DNA from 3 places in the Arthrobacter sp. Cza30 genome. Region 1 is predicted to be linked to each of the others. Evidence: riboswitches for the same ligand, from Rfam matches in the RefSeq annotation. Region 1 holds a riboswitch; each other region holds the start of a gene.

Region 1 (5,464 bases):
GCCTCGGCCCTGATCGCGATCATCGCCTCGATGAACCGCTCGATCTCGGCGAGGTCCTCCGACTCGGTCGGCTCGACCATGAGGGTGCCTGCGACCGGGAACGACATCGTCGGGGCGTGGAATCCGTAGTCGATGAGCCGCTTCGCGACGTCATCGACCGTGATGCCGGTGGCCTCGCGCAGCGGCCGCAGGTCGAGGATGCACTCGTGCGCGACGAGCCCGTCGTCTCCGGTGTAGAGCACCGGGTAGTGCTCGCGCAGACGCGCGGCGATGTAGTTCGCCGACAGCACGGCCGCCGCGGTGGCATCCCGCAGTCCCTCGGCACCCATCATGCGGACGTACGCCCACGAGATCGGCAGGATGCCGGCCGACCCGTGCGGCGCGCCGGAGATCGGTCCACCGTCGAACACGCCGCCGGCATGGTCCTTGCGCTGCGACAGCGGGTGCGAGGGCAGGTACGGCGCGAGGTGGGCTTTGGCAGCGACCGGGCCGACCCCCGGGCCGCCGCCGCCGTGCGGGATCGCGAACGTCTTGTGGAGATTCAGGTGCGACACGTCGCCGCCCAGGTCGCCGAAGCGCGAGTACCCGAGCAGCGCGTTGAGGTTCGCCCCGTCGATGTAGACCTGGCCGCCCGCGTCGTGCACGGCCTGCGTGATCTCGAGCACGTCGTGCTCGTACACGCCGTGCGTGGACGGATACGTGATCATGAGCGCGGCCAGCGCGTCGGCGTGCTCGGCGATCCTGGCGCGCAGGTCGTCGAGGTCGACGTTGCCCTGCTCGTCGCACGCGACCACGACGACGCTCATTCCCGCCAGCACGGCCGACGCGGCGTTCGTGCCGTGCGCCGAGGACGGGATGAGGCACACGGTGCGCTGCGAATCCCCGTTCGCGCGGTGATAGCCGCGGATCGCCATGAGTCCGGCGAGCTCGCCCTGCGACCCGGCGTTCGGCTGCAGCGAGACGGCGTCGTACCCGGTGACCTCGGCGAGCCACGACTCGAGCTGCTCGATCAGCGCGAGGTAGCCGTGCACGTCGGCCTCCGGCGCGAACGGGTGCACGCGCGAGAACTCCGGCCACGACACCGCGGCCATCTCGGTGGCGGCGTTGAGCTTCATGGTGCACGATCCGAGCGGGATCATGCCGCGGTCCAGGGCGTAATCGCGGTCGGCGAGCTGCTTGAGGTAGCGCATCATCGCCGTCTCGGACCGGTGAGCGGTGAAGACGGGGTGGGTGAGGAACTCCTCGACACGGTGGAGACCTGCCGGCACCCCGGCCAACGGCTGCGCGTCGGCGAAGTCCACCGCGCGCTCCCCCTGCTCTCCTGCGCCGAGGAACTCGTCCTCCGGCAGCCCGAACGCCCACGCGACAGCGGCGAGGTCATCCGCGGTGGTGGTCTCGTCCACCGAGACCCCCACGGTCGCGTCGTCGGCCCAGAACAGCTGGTACCCCAGTGAGCGGGCGCGCTCGATCACGCGGCGGGCGGGACCGGGCGTGGTCACGCGGATGGTGTCGAAGAACGAGTCGGATGCCAGCGACAGGCCGTACGAGCGCAGCCGGTCGGCGAGCGCCTCGGCCTTCTGGGCGACCTCGGTGGCGATGGCCCGGAGGCCGTCCGGGCCGTGGTAGACCGCGTACATCGCGGCCATCACGGCCAGCAGCACCTGGGAGGTGCAGATGTTCGACGTCGCCTTCTCGCGGCGGATGTGCTGCTCGCGCGTCTGCAGGGCCAGCCGGTACGCGGGGTGCCCGGCGGCGTCCCGCGAGACTCCCACCAGACGCCCGGGGAGCTGACGCTCCAGACCCTGGCGGACCGCCATGTATCCGGCGTGCGGACCTCCGAAGCCCAGCGGCACGCCGAACCGCTGCGTCGTGCCGACGGCGACGTCCGCGCCGAACGAGCCGGGCGACCGCAGCAGCGTCAGGGCGAGCAGGTCCGCCGCGACGACGACCAGACCGCCCGCGACGTGGGCGGCATCGACCACCCCGGCGGGGTCCCAGACGTTCCCCGAGGCGCCCGGGTACTGCAGGAACACGCCGAAGAGCTCATCGGGCAGCGTCGCACCGTGCGCGAGGTCGAGCTCGACGAGCTCGATGCCGACCGCCGTGGCGCGATGCCGCAGCAGGGCCTTGGTCTGGGGCAGGGCATCGGCGTCGACGACGAAGACGTCGGATGCCGACTTCGAGGCGCGCCTTGCCACGAGCATGCCCTCGACCACGGCGGTGGGCTCGTCGAGCATCGACGCGTTCGCCGTCGCGAGGCCGGTGAGATCGGTGACCATCGTCTGGAAGTTGATGAGCGCCTCGAGGCGTCCCTGCGAGATCTCGGGCTGATACGGCGTGTACGCGGTGTACCAGGACGGGTTCTCGAGCACGTTGCGCGCGATCACCGACGGCGTGAAGGTGTCGTAGTAGCCCAGGCCGATCATCGGACGCGCGAGACGGTTCTGCGACGCCAGCGCGCGTAGCTCCGCCAGCGCCTCCGCCTCGCTGGCGGGGCGCGGAATGCTGCTCGTCTCGCGCGGCGTCGTCTGGATCGATGCCGGGACCGCGGCGCGCACGAGAGCGTCGACCGAGTCGAAGCCGAGCGTGTCGAGCATGACGCGCTGTGCTGCGGCATCCGTTCCGATGTGGCGGGCCGCGAAGCCCGCGGGTGCGCCCGCCGGCGGCATGATGGTCTCGTTCACTCGGCGCCACCCGTGAGCGCGACGTACGCGTCGCGGTCGAGCAGGCCCGTCACCGTCGCGGCGTCGACGCTGATCTTCAGCAGCCATCCCTCGCCGAACGGGTCGGAGTTGACCAGCGACGGGTCGTCGACGACGGCGTCGTTGACCTCGACGACTTCGCCGCTCAGGGGCGCGTACAGCTCGCCGACGGACTTGGTGGATTCGATCTCACCCACGACGGTCGCCGAGGCCACGGCCGATCCCGCGGCGGGCAGCTCGACGAACACGACGTCGCCGAGCTTGTCGGCGGCGTAGTCGGTGATGCCGACGGTCGCGGTGATCGTCCCCGACGTGGTCGACGGGTCGCTGTCGAAGGCGACCCACTCGTGCTCGGCGGTGTACTTGAGGCGGCTGAGGTCGGTCACTTGTTCCTCCTGTAGAAGGGCAGGGTGGTCACGGTCGCGGGGATGCGGGTTCCTCGCACGTCGATGAAGAGCTCGGTGCCGGGGTCGCTGCACGCCGGGGACACCAGCGCCATGGCGATGGGATGCCCGAGCGTCGGGCTGAGGGCACCGCTGGTGATCTGTCCCACCGCGGTGTCGCCGTCCATCACGGCGTAGCCGGCGCGGCCGGCGCGGCGCCCCTCGGATGTCAGCCCGACGAGGACCGGCGCGTCGCGCGACTCGGCCGCGCCGAGCCCGCCCTTCCCGACGAAGTCCTCCTTGTCTGCGGCGACCACTCGACCCAGGCCCACCTGAGCCGGCAGGACGTCCAGCGAGAGTTCGTGGCCGTACAGCGGCATCCCGGCCTCGAGGCGCAGCGTGTCGCGTGCGGCGAGTCCTGCCGGGACGAGGCCGTGCGGCTCGCCGGCGCGCAGCAGCGCGTCCCACAGCGCCGGTGCCGCGGCGTTCGGCACGAGAAGCTCGAAGCCGTCCTCGCCGGTGTAGCCCGTGCGGGCCACGAACAGCGGGGCGTCGTCGAAGGTTCCCGACGCCCACGCGTAGTAGCCGAGCTCTTCGAGCGCCGGGCGCACGCTCTCGATGCCGGGGGTCTGCTCGAGGATGGCCCGAGCGCGGGGCCCCTGCACCGCCAGCAGCGACGCCGCGTCCGTGATGTCCTCCACCAGCGCGCGCGGCTGACCGGAGACGAACGCGAACGAGCCCTCCGGAAGCGGATCCCCCGGTCCCGGCGCACGGAACCCGCGCGCACGGTCGTCGAACGCCGCCGCGACGGCATCCCGGTTCCCGGCATTGGCGATCACGAGGAAGCGCTCCTGGGCGATGCGGTAGACGATGACGTCGTCGATGATCCCTCCCGCCTCGGCCAGCACGAGCGAGTACTTGGCCTTGCCGACGGCCATGGCGCTGACGCGGCCGGCGAGGGCGTAGTCGAGGAAGGGGGCGGCGTCCCGGCCGGAGATCAGGAACTCCGCCATGTGGGAGATGTCGAACAGGCCCGCGGCCGTGCGCACCGCGTGATGCTCGGCGAGGTCGGACGTGTACCGCACGGGCATGGACCAGCCGCCGAAATCGGTGAAGGACGCACCGAGCGTCGCGTGGCGCTCGTGCAGGGCCGTGGTGCGAGGTGCGGTCATGAGTTCTCCCGTTCGTGGGCGGGCAGACGCCGGACGGCGTCTGTGAACTCCCCCTCTGTCATAGGCCTGAGAGCTTCACCGCGGCATCCTCTTGTCGAAGGATGCCGGGGGTTTCACCGTCGGCGGATCCAGCGCGACCTGCTGCGCTCGAATCGCTTTCCAGAGTCGGCCGGGCCCGGACGGTACGCGTACCTGAGAGATTGGCGGGGAGGCTTGCTCCTTCGGTGCTCGACGATCGTGCTGCCGAGGCTCTCCCGCCCGGGTCATTGGCCGGTATTGACTTGCGGTGCCAGCATACCGGTCGGCGTCGTCAGCCGGTGCAGCGGCCGCTCGACACGGCGTCGCTCAGCGAGGGGGCCTGCTCGACGACGGGCGTGAGCTCGGCCATCGTTATGGCGAAGCCGCGGTCGGGGTCGTCCTCCGATCGCGCGAACACGACGCCGGCGACGGCGCCGTCGCCGGTGAGGAGCGGTCCGCCGGAGTTGCCGGGCCGCACGACGGCTTCGAGGGAGTACAGCTCCCGCGGGGCGAACGCCCCGCCGTAGATGTCGGGCACCGGCGCCGTCCCGGTCGAGAGCACCGTGGCGTTGACCATGGTGAACGGTCCGCCATGCGGATAGCCCTGCACCGCCGCGGCCGTCCCCGGCCCGAGCGTCTCCGAGAACGGAAGCGGTTCGGCGCTCAGGCCGTCCACCGCGATGACGGCGAGGTCGTCGACCGGATCGAAGTAGACGATGCGACCGTCTCGTGCGACGCCTCCCGGCAGCTCGACCACCGGCGTGTCCACGCCGGCGACGACGTGCGCGTTGGTGACGACGCGGTCGGGCGCGACGACGAAGCCGGTGCCGGTGGAGCCGCGGCCGCACGCGTAGGCGGTGCCCGAGACCCGGGCGACGGATGCCGCGGCCCGGGTGAGCTCGGGATCGTCCAGCGCGACCGGAGGGCCGACGGGCGCGGTGGCACCCGGCCCGAGGAGCTCGCCGAAGCGGGGCAGCCCGTCCTCGATCACGGCGCTGCGCAGTTCCGCGAGCGCCGCATCCATCGACGGGGGCGTGAGGGCGTCGAGGCCGCGCAGCACGGCCGACGAGCCCACCGCCGCCGACACCGCGGGGACACCGGCCACGGCGATGGCCGGCGCGACGAGAACCAGCGCGAGCGCCGCCGCCACGACGGATGCCGCACCGCCGAGCAGGCGCTCGATGACCCG
Region 2 (5,464 bases), on a different contig from region 1:
GCCGTGCGGAACGGGTAGGGCAGCTGCTGCTTGGAGGACTCCAGCTCCTCCCGGGCGGCTTCCTCCTCGCCGCCGCGGACAATGAAGCCGCCGCCCACGGAGAAGAAGGTGGCTTCGTGCAGGAGCCGTGCCTCGCCGTCGTCGTTCGCTTCCAGTACCTGGAACGTCATGCCGTTGGTGTGCCGGGGCAGCACGGTCAGCGGGTGCAGCACCATGTCCTGCACCCCGTAGTCCAGCGGCCGGGCGGCGGCGCCGGGAAGTTCCGCGCCCAGCCGCAGCCGGCCGGACGCGGCGATGTCTGCCAGCCGCTCCTCCACCTGGTCGGGCAGGATGTGCTCCGGTTCGAAGCCCTCCAGCCCCAGCAGCACGGCGGTGAATGTCCCGTGCCCGCGACCGGTGGCGGCGAGGGAGCCGTACAGGTCCACGCGCAGCCCGTTAACCCTGTCGAGCAGGCCGGCGTCGGCCACCTCCCGCACGAACGCGGAGGCGGCCCTCATCGGGCCGACCGTGTGCGAGCTGGAGGGACCGATGCCTACGGAGAAAAGGTCGAAAACGCCTACGGCCATGTCATCCCTTTCCTGTCTGTGTGGAGAGGTGCGGCGCCGCCGTCCCCGCGGCCGCGGGACGGCGGCACCCTGGTAGCGGGTGAGGACTACTTTTCCCGCCGGTAGAACGGCAGCTCTACAACCTCGAACGGTTCGGGCTTGCCGCGCAGGTCAACGTCCACCCTGGTTCCGGGCTCGGCATACTCGGCGTCCACGTAGGCCAGCGCCACCGGGTAGCCGAGGGTGGGGCTGGGCTGGCCGGAGGTGACTTCGCCGATGGTCCGGCCGTCTTTCAGCACCGGGTAGTGGGAGCGGCCGGCGCGCCGGCCAACCCCCTTGAGCCCCACGAGCTTGCGGGCCGAGCCCTTCTCCTTCTGCGCCTCGAGGGCGCCGCGGCCCACGAAGTCGCCGTCCTTCTTCAGCGCCACCACGCCGCCCAGGCCGGCGTCGAACGGGCTGGTCTCGAGGGTGAGCTCGTTGCCGTACAGCGGCATGCCCGCCTCCAGCCGGAGCGAGTCGCGGCAGGCCAGCCCGGCCGGCAGCAGGTCGGCGCCCCGCCCGGCTTCCAGCAGGGCGTTCCAGAGCGCGGCCGCGTTGGTGTTCGGAACGTAGATCTCAAAGCCGTCCTCGCCGGTGTACCCGGTCCGGGCCAGCAGCAGCTTCAGCGGCGCCCCGGACACCGTGAAGTCCACCTCGTCGGCGGCGTAGTACTTCATGTCCCGCACCGTGCCATGCTGGTTGGCGGGCACCAGCTGGAGCAGGATTTCCACGGACTTCGGTCCCTGCACTGCCACCAGCGAGGTCTCGGCCGTGGCGTCCTCCACCGTGGCGTCGAAACCTTCGACCCGTGCGGCGAGTTCCGCGGCGACCGTCGGGGCGTTGCCGGCATTGGGCACCACCAGGTAACGGTCCCCGTGCTGGTCGGCGGGACGCCGGTAGATGATCAGGTCATCGATGATGCCGCCGTCGGCGTTGCAGATCAGCGAATACTTGGCCCGGCCCTCGGTGACGGCGGAGAGCTTGCCGACGAGTGCGTAGTCCAGGAACTTCCCGGCCTCCGGGCCGGTGACCCAAACTTCGCCCATGTGCGAGAGGTCGAACAGGCCGGCGCTGCTGCGCACTGCGCGGTGCTCGGCCAATTCGCTGCTGTACTTCAGCGGCATCATCCAGCCGCCGAAGTCGGTGAAGGACGCACCCAGCCGCTCGTGTTCCTCGTAGAGCGCGGTGTGCCGGGGCATGGTGGTGGTCTCGGTAGTCATGCGGTGCTGACCTCTCTAGTTCTCGAAGGCTTCGGGCGGCGGGCAGCTGCAAATCAGGTTGCGGTCGCCGCCGGCGCCGTCGATCCGTCCGACCGGGGCGAAGTATTTGTCCACTTGCAGGCCCGGTACCGGGAAGGCGGCCTGCTCCCGGGTGTACGGCCGGTCCCAGTCGGAGCTGACCACGGCGGCGGCGGTGTGCGGGGCCAGGCGCAGCGGGCTGGCGTCGAGCGGGAAGTCGCCGGCGATCACCTGGTCGATTTCACCCTTGATCGCGATCATCGCGTCGATAAACCGCTCAATCTCCGCCAGGTCCTCGGACTCGGTCGGCTCCACCATCAGGGTGCCGGCCACGGGGAAGGACAGGGTGGGCGCGTGGAAGCCATAGTCGATCAGGCGCTTGGCCACGTCCTCGGCGGTCACCCCCGACTTGGCGGTGAGTTCGCGCAGGTCCAGGATGCACTCGTGCGCGACCAGCCCGTCGTTGCCGGTGTAGAGCACCGGGAAGTGCTCGTTCAGCCGGGCGGCGACGTAGTTGGCGGCCAGCAGGGCGCTCTTCGTTGCCTCGGTCAGGCCCTCTGCCCCCATCATGGCCACGTAGGCCCAGGAGATCGGCAGCACGCCGGCCGAGCCGTACTCGCTGGCCGAGACGGGCACGCCCTTGCCTTCGTGTTCGGCCAGCGCGGCGTTGCCCGGCAGGAACGGCACCAGGTGTTCGGCCACCGCTACCGGCCCGACGCCGGGGCCGCCGCCGCCGTGCGGGATGCAGAAGGTCTTGTGCAGGTTCAGGTGGGAGACGTCGCCGCCGAACTTGCCCGGCTGCGCGAGTCCTACCAGCGCGTTGAGGTTGGCCCCGTCGATGTACACCTGCCCGCCGGCGGCATGGACCGCCTCGCACACGTCGCGCACATCGGCGTCGTACACGCCGTGCGTCGACGGATAAGTGATCATGATGGCCGACAGCGCGTCGGCGTGCTGGTCGATCTTCGCGCGCAGGTCGGCGTGGTCGATGGTGCCGTCCGGTGCCGTCGCGACCACTACGACCTTCATGCCGGCCAGCACGGCCGAGGCGGCGTTGGTGCCGTGCGCGGAGGCGGGGATCAGGCAGACGTCGCGCTGGTCGTCGCCGTTGGCCAGGTGGTAGCGGCGGATGGCGAGCAGGCCGGCGTATTCGCCCTGCGAACCGGCGTTGGGCTGGATGGAGACGCCGGCGTAGCCGGTGATCGCCGCGAGGCGTTCCTCCAGATCGGTGATCAGCTCTCGCCAGCCGGCGGTCTGGCTGGCCGGGGCGAACGGGTGGATGGACGCGAATTCCGGCCAGGTCATCGCCTCCATTTCCGCAGTCGCGTTCAGCTTCATGGTGCACGAGCCCAGCGGGATCATGGTCCGGTCCAGGGCCAGGTCGCGGTCCGACAGCCGGCGCAGGTAGCGCAGCATCTGGGTCTCGGAGCGGTGGCTGTGGAACACCGGATGGTCCAGGTAGGAGGAGCTGCGCAGCAGGTCGTCCGGCAGTTCGAAGCCGGTGTTCTCCGCCGCTTCGGCGATCTTGCCGGCGGCGTCCTCCACGCCAAAGGCCTCCGCGACCAGGGTGAGGTGCTCCGGCGTCGTTGTTTCATCGGCGGAAATGCCAACGTGGTCGGCGTCGATGCGGCGCAGGTTCACGCCCTTGGCCTCCGCGGCGGCGGCGACTTCCGCGGCCTTGCCCGGAGCCTTCACCGTGAGGGTGTCGAAGAACCGGTCGGCCGCCAGCGCGTAGCCGGCGCCGGTGAGCGCGCCGGCCAGGGTGCGGGCGGCCTCATTGGCGTGCTGCGCGATCGCCTTCAGGCCCTCGGGGCCGTGGTAGACGGCGTACATGCTGGCAACGACGGCCAGCAGCGCCTGCGCGGTGCAGATGTTGGAGGTGGCCTTCTCGCGGCGGATGTGCTGCTCACGGGTCTGCAGCGCCAGGCGGTAGGCGGGGCGGCCGGCGTCGTCCTTCGAGACGCCCACCAGGCGGCCGGGCAAGGAGCGCTCCAGCCCCTTGCGGACGGCCATGTAGGCGGCGTGCGGGCCGCCGAAGAAGAGCGGCACGCCGAAACGCTGGGTGTTGCCGACGGCGATGTCCGCGCCCTGCTCGCCGGGCGGCGTGATCAGGGTCAGCGCCAGCAGGTCGGCGGCCACGGTGACCAAGGCGCCGCGCTCCTTGGCCTGCGCGATCACCGGAGCCTGGTCGAACACCCGGCCGGAGGCTCCCGGCTGCTGCAGCACGATGCCCGAGATGTCGCCGTCCGGCAGGCCAGCGGAGAGGTCGGCAACCTCTACGTCGAAGTCCAGCGCTTCGGCCCGGCCCTTGACGACGGCGATGGTCTGCGGCAGCAGGTCCGCGTCCAGCACGGTCTTGCCGGCGGACTTGGACTTGTTGGACCGGCGCATCAGCAGCACCGCTTCGGCCACGGCGGTGGCTTCGTCCAGCAGCGAGGCGTTGGCGATCGGCAGCGCGGTGAGGTCCTGGACCATGGTCTGGAAGTTCAGCAGCGCCTCCAGCCGGCCCTGCGAGATTTCCGGCTGGTAGGGCGTGTAGGCGGTGTACCAGGCCGGGTCCTCCACCACATTGCGGCGGATCACCGGCGGCGTGATGGTGTCGTAGTAGCCCTGGCCGATCATCTGCACGGCCGTCACGTTCTTCGCGGCGAGGGCGCGCAGGTCCCCGAGGACCTGGGACTCGCTGCGGGCGGCGGGCAGCGCCAGCGGTTCCTGCTGGCGGATGTCGGCGGGCACGGCCGCGTCCACCAGGTCGTCGATGCTGCCGTAGCCCAACTGCTTGAGCATGGTTTCCGCGTCGTTCCGGCGCGGACCAATGTGTCGGTCGGTGAAGGAGGCGCTGCCGGGCCGGGTAGCGCTGGTGGACTTAGCCGTCATGTGAGGAACTCCAGTTATCCCCGGCTGGGCGGACCATGCCGGTAGTGAAGGGTTCCTCCCCGCTCTGTGACTGAACCTGAGAGATTCCGCAGGCTGCGGCCCAGGGGGCCGCCTCCTGCTTGCACCGTCGGTGAGCCGGTCCTGAACGGTCCGGCTGCTTTCCAGAGTTGCCTCTCCGCGGCGGTACAGGGGCCTGAGAGATTCCTGGGGAGGTATTGCTCCTACGGCGCCTGCTGACTGGTACCCAGCAGGACTCTCCCGCCGCATGTCGAAGGCTGTATGCAGTTGTGTCTGACTCCTTGAATGGTAGTCCAGCGGCTGGCGGGCAACAAGGCGGCGACGCCCGACGGCGCGGTGTGCGGCCGCCGCGGGGGCGCCGGAACCCGCGTGGCCGCGGCTACGCTTCGGTGCGCGAGAGCATGCCCTTCACGTAGGCGGCCTGCCCGATGTGCTCCAGGCAGTCGTCCAGGACGCTGACCAGCCGCACCCCCAGGCTGACGTGCGGGTCCCACCGGGTGTCCACGATCCGGTCCAGGTCATCCTCGCTCAGCCCGGCGAGGTACTTCAGGGTGCCGGCATGGACGTCGTCGTAATAGCCGCGCAGCAGGTCGGCCGATTCGACCCGGACGGCCGCTACCTGCTCGGACGTGTGGCCGTAGCCATGGTCTTTTCGCGGCAGCGGCAGGTCGAACCGCTCCGCCCAGCCGGTCAGCCAGTACTGGTCCGTGCCGGCGACATCGGCAATATGGTCGTCCTGGATGCGCG
Region 3 (5,464 bases), on a different contig from region 1:
ACCCATGCGGCGCAGCGTTTCCGCCAGCGCCGGGTTCGACACGCGCTTGCCCGGCTCAAACGAGGAACCAAACAACGCGGAGACCAGGTCGGCACTTATTCCGCCGGCAGCTGCTGCTTTGACCGCTGCCATCGTCACCGACCGGGACAGCTGATAGCCGCCGGCGAGTTCCGCCGCCCTTTCGAGCAGGGTCGAGGGCGCCAGCCGTCCGTACCGCTCATGCAGGTGCTGCCAGCCGGCGGGGGCTCCGGGAACCGTGAGGGTCGCCGGTCCGCGGGCCGGCATCTTCTCGCCAAACCGATCCCTCATGTCCGCCAGGCGGCCGGCTCCGGGGGCTCGGCCTACGGCAAGCACGCACTCAGGCTCTGCATCGGGTTCCTTCACCAGCGCCACCAGATCGCCGCCGATGGAACAGTTGTGCGGGTAGACGACGGACAGGACGGCGGCCGCGGCGATGGCGGCGTCGACCGCGCTTCCGCCTGACTGAAGAACGGCCCACCCGGCCTCCGTGGCCAGGTGGTGCGGCGTTGAGATTGCTGCTTGATTCATTGCTGGGGCTTCCTCTGCTAGTTCACAGAACCGGTAGGGTGGTTGGACCACTTTGGGTAGCATAGTGAGGTGAGTCACTAAACCACAAGGGTGTGGGGCCGCGAAATACACTTTTAATTGCCGGAACTTGTGCGGTCAGGGGGAAACCCGCTAACCGGTACCCATAGAGAGGACGAATATGCGCAGCCTGAGGCAGGAGCCCTTATTGGTATTCAGCGATCGCGTAGACGTTCTCGCCGAGGCAATTCGGACCCGGATTGAGGACGGTACCCTGAGCCCCGGAGCTAAACTTCCGAGCGAACGGGAAATCGCCGAGAATTACCGCTTGTCCAGGAATACGGTGCGGGAAGCCCTGCGCGAGCTCGAGGCGGTCGGCCTGCTGTATCGCCGCCCTGGCAGCGGCACCTACGTAGCCGACGAACCGCTTTTGGCCTTCGGCTCCTCGTCGCTGGGCGGCAGCGCCGGTGCCGGTGACCCGATGAATCACGTCATGGATCTCCGCCTTGTCATCGAACCGGGGATCGCCAAGCGGGCGGCCATCAGGGCGCGTGGCCAGGTATCCAAATTGCGGTCGATCCTCGATGCGGCCACCAAAGAGGCGGCCCGCTCCCAGCCCTCGAACGCGGAATTAAGAAAACTCGATCTGGATTTCCATGCGGAACTGGCCCGGCTGTCCCTGAACCCGCTGCTGACCGAATTGTTGGCGATGTCCAACGACCTGATGGCCCCCTCGCGTGCCGACGAATTCCTGACGCTGGAACGCGTCCGGAGCTCTGTCATGTGGCACGGCCGCATTTTCGAGGCAGTTTTGGCACGCGACGGCGACGGGGCCTTCGATGCCATGGAGGAGCACCTGATCGACATCAAGGGCCACACCGAAAAGGGACAGTGAATACGGGGGCACCATACCGGCGCCCGCGGGTCTTCGCCTGACCGGGCGCGCCTAGCACTCGACGACGTTGACGGCCAGGCCTCCCATCGCGGTTTCCTTGTACTTGGAGCTCATGTCCTTGCCGGTTTCGCGCATCGTGATGATGACTTCGTCCAGCGAGACGCGGTGCGTCCCGTCGCCCCAGAGCGCCATCTTGGCCGCGTTCACGGCTTTGGCGGCGCCGATGGCGTTGCGCTCAATGCAGGGGATCTGCACCAGGCCGCCGATCGGGTCGCAGGTCAGCCCCAGGTTGTGCTCCATCGCGATCTCGGCGGCATTTTCCACCTGCGCGGGACTGCCGCCCATCACCTCGGCCAGTCCCGCTGCGGCCATGGAGGACGCGGAACCCACTTCGCCCTGGCAGCCGACCTCGGCGCCGGAGATGGAGGCCTGCTCCTTGTAGAGGACCCCGACGGCGGCGGCCGCCAACAGGAATTTCACGATGACGTCTTCCTTGTCCGCCTGCGTCGCCTTGTCCATGCCCGGCGCGTAGTGCGTGGCGTAGAACATGACCGCGGGGATGATGCCGGCCGCTCCGTTGGTCGGTGCGGTGACGACGCGGCCTCCCGAGGCGTTCTCCTCGTTCACGGCCAGGGCCACCAGGTTGACCCATTCCTGCCAGTATTTGTGGTCCCGGTCCTTGTCCTCCTTGCGCAGCCGCTCATGCCAGGCCGGGGCCCGGCGGCGGACGTTCAGCCCGCCGGGCAGGAAACCTTCGCGCCTGATGGCGGAGTCCTTGCAGTCCTCCATCACCTGCCAGATGTGGATCAAGCCGGCACGGATCTCCGCCTCGGAGCGCGAGGCCTTCTCGTTGAGCATCATGATGTCGCTGATGCCCAGGCCGGTGTTGCGGCAGTGTTTCAGCAGTTCCGCCGCCGTCCGGAAGGGGTAGGGGAGCGTCTCCTGGGCGGCATCGAGCTCCCGGGCCGCCGCACCTTCCTCGCCGTCGCGGACCACGAAGCCGCCGCCCACGGAAAAGAACGTCGCCTCGTGAAGGACGGCGCCGGCGTCGTCGGTCACCTGGAATTTCATCCCGTTGGTGTGCCGGGGCAGCACGGTGAGCGGATGCTGCACCATGTCCTCGACCCGGTAGTCCAGGACCCGTCCGGCCGAGCCCTCGACCCGCGCGCACAACTGCAACTCGCCGGTCGAGGCCATCTTTGCCAGCCGGGATTCGACGTCGTCCGGCAGGATCTGCTCGGGCTGGAAACCTTCCAGCCCGAGCATCACCGCCGTGAACGTGCCGTGGCCGCGGCCGGTGGCCGCGAGGGACCCGTACAGGTCCACCCGCAGCCCTGCCACCCGGTCCAGCACGCCGCGTGACACCAGTTCACCGGCAAAGACGGCGGCCGCCCGCATCGGACCGACGGTGTGCGAACTGGACGGACCGATGCCTACGGTAAAGAGGTCGAAGACGCCTACGGCCATGAGGCTCCTCAGCGCCCTTCGGTGGGCGTGGAAACCGGTGCCAGGTCCGGGTAGAGCGGATGCGCCTGGGCCAGTGCCTCCACCCGGGTCTTCATACCGGACAGGTCAGCGGCCGGCCCGGCGATGAGGGCCTCGGCGATGATGTCCGCGACCTCGCGGAACGCCGCGTCGCCGAAGCCGCGGGTGGCCAGCGCCGGCGTGCCGATGCGCAGGCCGGAGGTGACCATGGGCGGCCGCGGGTCGAACGGCACCGCGTTGCGGTTCACCGTGATGTCGATGGCCGCCAGCAGGTCCTCGCCCTGCTGGCCGTCCAGCTCGGAATTGCGCAGGTCAACCAGGACCAGGTGCACGTCGGTGCCGCCGGTCAGCACCGTGATGCCCTTCTCCGCGACGTCCTGCTGCGACAGCCGCTCGGCCAGGATGCGTGCGCCCGCCAGCGTGCGCTGCTGGCGGTCGGCGAATTCTTCGGAGGCGGCAACCTTGAACGCCACGGCCTTGCCCGCGATGACGTGTTCGAGCGGCCCGCCCTGCTGGCCGGGGAACACCGCGGAATTGATCTTCTTGGCGATGTCCGCCTCGTTGGTCAGGATGATGCCGCCGCGCGGACCCGCCAGCGTCTTGTGCGTGGTGGACGTGACCACGTGGGCGTGCGGCACCGGGCTGGCGTGCAGGCCGGCGGCCACCAGGCCGGCGATGTGCGCCATGTCCACCATCAGGTACGCCCCGACGTCGTCGGCGATCCGGCGGAATTCCGCGAAGTCGAGTTCGCGCGGGTAGGCGGACCAGCCGGCGATGATCAGCTGCGGCTGGTGCGCGTGCGCCAGCCGCTCCACCTCCGCCATGTCGACCCGGTGGTCCTCCTCGGAGACGCCGTAGGCGGCCACGTTGTAGAGCCTGCCGGAGAAGTTGATCTTCATGCCGTGGGTCAGGTGCCCGCCGTGGGCCAGGTTCAGGCCCAGGATCGTGTCGCCGGGCTTGATCAGGGCGTGCATCACAGAGGCGTTGGCCTGCGCGCCGGAGTGCGGCTGGACGTTGGCGAAGCCGGCGCCGAACAGCTCCTTGACCCGGTCGATGGCCAGCTGCTCGATCACGTCGACGTGCTCGCAGCCGCCGTAGTACCGGCGCCCCGGGTAACCCTCGGCGTACTTGTTGGTCAGCACCGAGCCCTGCGCCTGCATGACGGCGACGGGGGTGTGGTTCTCCGAGGCGATCATTTCCAGCCCGGACTGCTGGCGGCGCAGCTCATTGTCGATCTGGGCGGCGATTTCCGGATCGAGGACACCCAGGTCCGCGTTCAGGCTGGTGCTGGCGACCGCCGTCATTGCCGCGGTCATGCTACTTCACCACCGTTGGCGGAGGCGTACTCCTCGGCGGAGAGCAGCGGGCCTTCCTCCGACACCTGGACGGTGAACAGCCAGCCGGCACCGTAGGGGTCATCGTTGATCACGGCGGGATCGGCCACGGCGTCGCCGTTGACTTCGATGACCTCGCCGGTCACCGGGGAGTAGAGGTCCGAAACGGACTTGGTGGACTCGATTTCACCGCAGGTCTCGCCGGCCGTCACGACGGTACCGACCTCGGGGAGATCCACGTACACGATGTCGCCCAGCGCCTCGGTTGCCACGGCAGAGACGCCGATCCTGGACGGGCCGGAACCGTCGGCGGCCACCCATTCGTGCTCCGCGGAGTATCGTAGTTCGGCGTTGACTTTGCTCACTGTGATGCCTTTCTTAACACGCTTTTGTTGAGGAGATGAGAGGAGGTCGCCTCGGCCCCTGTAGTGCACCCGTTTTTGTTCGCCGTGACGCTTAGTGCGCGGAAGCACGTGCGGACGGCGATCATGGCTTCGATGAAGCGGTCGCTGGCCGCCAGATCCCCGGACTCCTTGGCTCGAGGATCAGGGCGCCGGGCACCGGGAACGACGGGGCGGGGATCAAGGTGGGGCCAGGGCCGGCAACCAAGTCTTTGAATGTCTGCGGAGGACGCGCCGCTGCAGGTAGGAAGTCATGAGGAACTCCAAGATCGGGCCGGCCCGAGGGCTCGGCTGGGATTGGGGTTCCTCCCCGCTCTGTATCTGACCTGAGAGATTCCGCGGAGTGTGTTCCGCTTGCACCGTCGGTGAGCCAGGCTGCTGCCTGACTGCTTTCCAGAGTTGCCTCGCCGCGGCGGTACATGGGCCTGAGAGATTCCTGGGGAGGATTTGCTCCTACGGCGCCTGCCCGGATGGTGTGCGGAGAGGACTCTCCCGCCGCGGTTCGAAAGGCATTCAGTTGTGGGTGATTCGCCTCACACCCTACACGCAGGGCCGGTGGGATCCCAAATTGCCGCCGCCAAACATCGGGCCCCGTCGCCGCTCCAAGGTTTGCGCCGGCCGCCAATTCAAGGTCCCGTCCCGCTAGCCGTCACTCTCCGGTCCCGGCGGCCGCCACTCTCCGATCTCGCCGGCCGCCTCTCCGGTAGTGCCGGCACCCGTCCAGGGTCGCGTGCGCCGCTGCGCGTCCGGGAGAACGCCGATGCCTACACAATGAATGGATTCATCAGTATGCTTTCCGTTGA

The links. Region 1 has a riboswitch for glycine ahead of AC5RVZ_RS05120 (glycine cleavage system aminomethyltransferase GcvT). Riboswitches for the same ligand answer to the same signal wherever they lie in the genome.
Region 2: it holds a riboswitch for glycine, as region 1 does, so the genes downstream of both, gcvP (aminomethyl-transferring glycine dehydrogenase) here and AC5RVZ_RS05120 (glycine cleavage system aminomethyltransferase GcvT) in region 1, are expected to answer to the same signal.
Region 3: it holds a riboswitch for glycine, as region 1 does, so the genes downstream of both, gcvH (glycine cleavage system protein GcvH) here and AC5RVZ_RS05120 (glycine cleavage system aminomethyltransferase GcvT) in region 1, are expected to answer to the same signal.

What each region holds. Positions count from the first base shown of each region.
Region 1 covers NZ_JBNHGA010000001.1:1,116,651-1,122,114, reverse strand. Annotated here, with positions in the region: gene gcvP (aminomethyl-transferring glycine dehydrogenase) at 1-2,669, opposite strand, end outside; gene gcvH (glycine cleavage system protein GcvH) at 2,681-3,088, opposite strand; gene AC5RVZ_RS05120 (glycine cleavage system aminomethyltransferase GcvT) at 3,085-4,257, opposite strand; glycine riboswitch at 4,303-4,426, opposite strand; glycine riboswitch at 4,428-4,524, opposite strand; gene AC5RVZ_RS05115 (MarP family serine protease) at 4,568-5,464, opposite strand, start outside.
Region 2 covers NZ_JBNHGA010000002.1:312,775-318,238, forward strand. Annotated here, with positions in the region: gene AC5RVZ_RS06730 (L-serine ammonia-lyase) at 1-566, opposite strand, end outside; gene gcvT (glycine cleavage system aminomethyltransferase GcvT) at 653-1,804, opposite strand; gene gcvP (aminomethyl-transferring glycine dehydrogenase) at 1,820-4,699, opposite strand; glycine riboswitch at 4,871-4,970, opposite strand; gene AC5RVZ_RS06745 (mycothiol transferase) at 5,097-5,464, opposite strand, start outside.
Region 3 covers NZ_JBNHGA010000002.1:651,261-656,724, reverse strand. Annotated here, with positions in the region: gene AC5RVZ_RS08360 (gamma-glutamyltransferase) at 1-549, opposite strand, end outside; gene AC5RVZ_RS08355 (FadR/GntR family transcriptional regulator) at 728-1,441, shown strand; gene AC5RVZ_RS08350 (L-serine ammonia-lyase) at 1,493-2,908, opposite strand; gene glyA (serine hydroxymethyltransferase) at 2,917-4,242, opposite strand; gene gcvH (glycine cleavage system protein GcvH) at 4,239-4,625, opposite strand; glycine riboswitch at 5,065-5,166, opposite strand.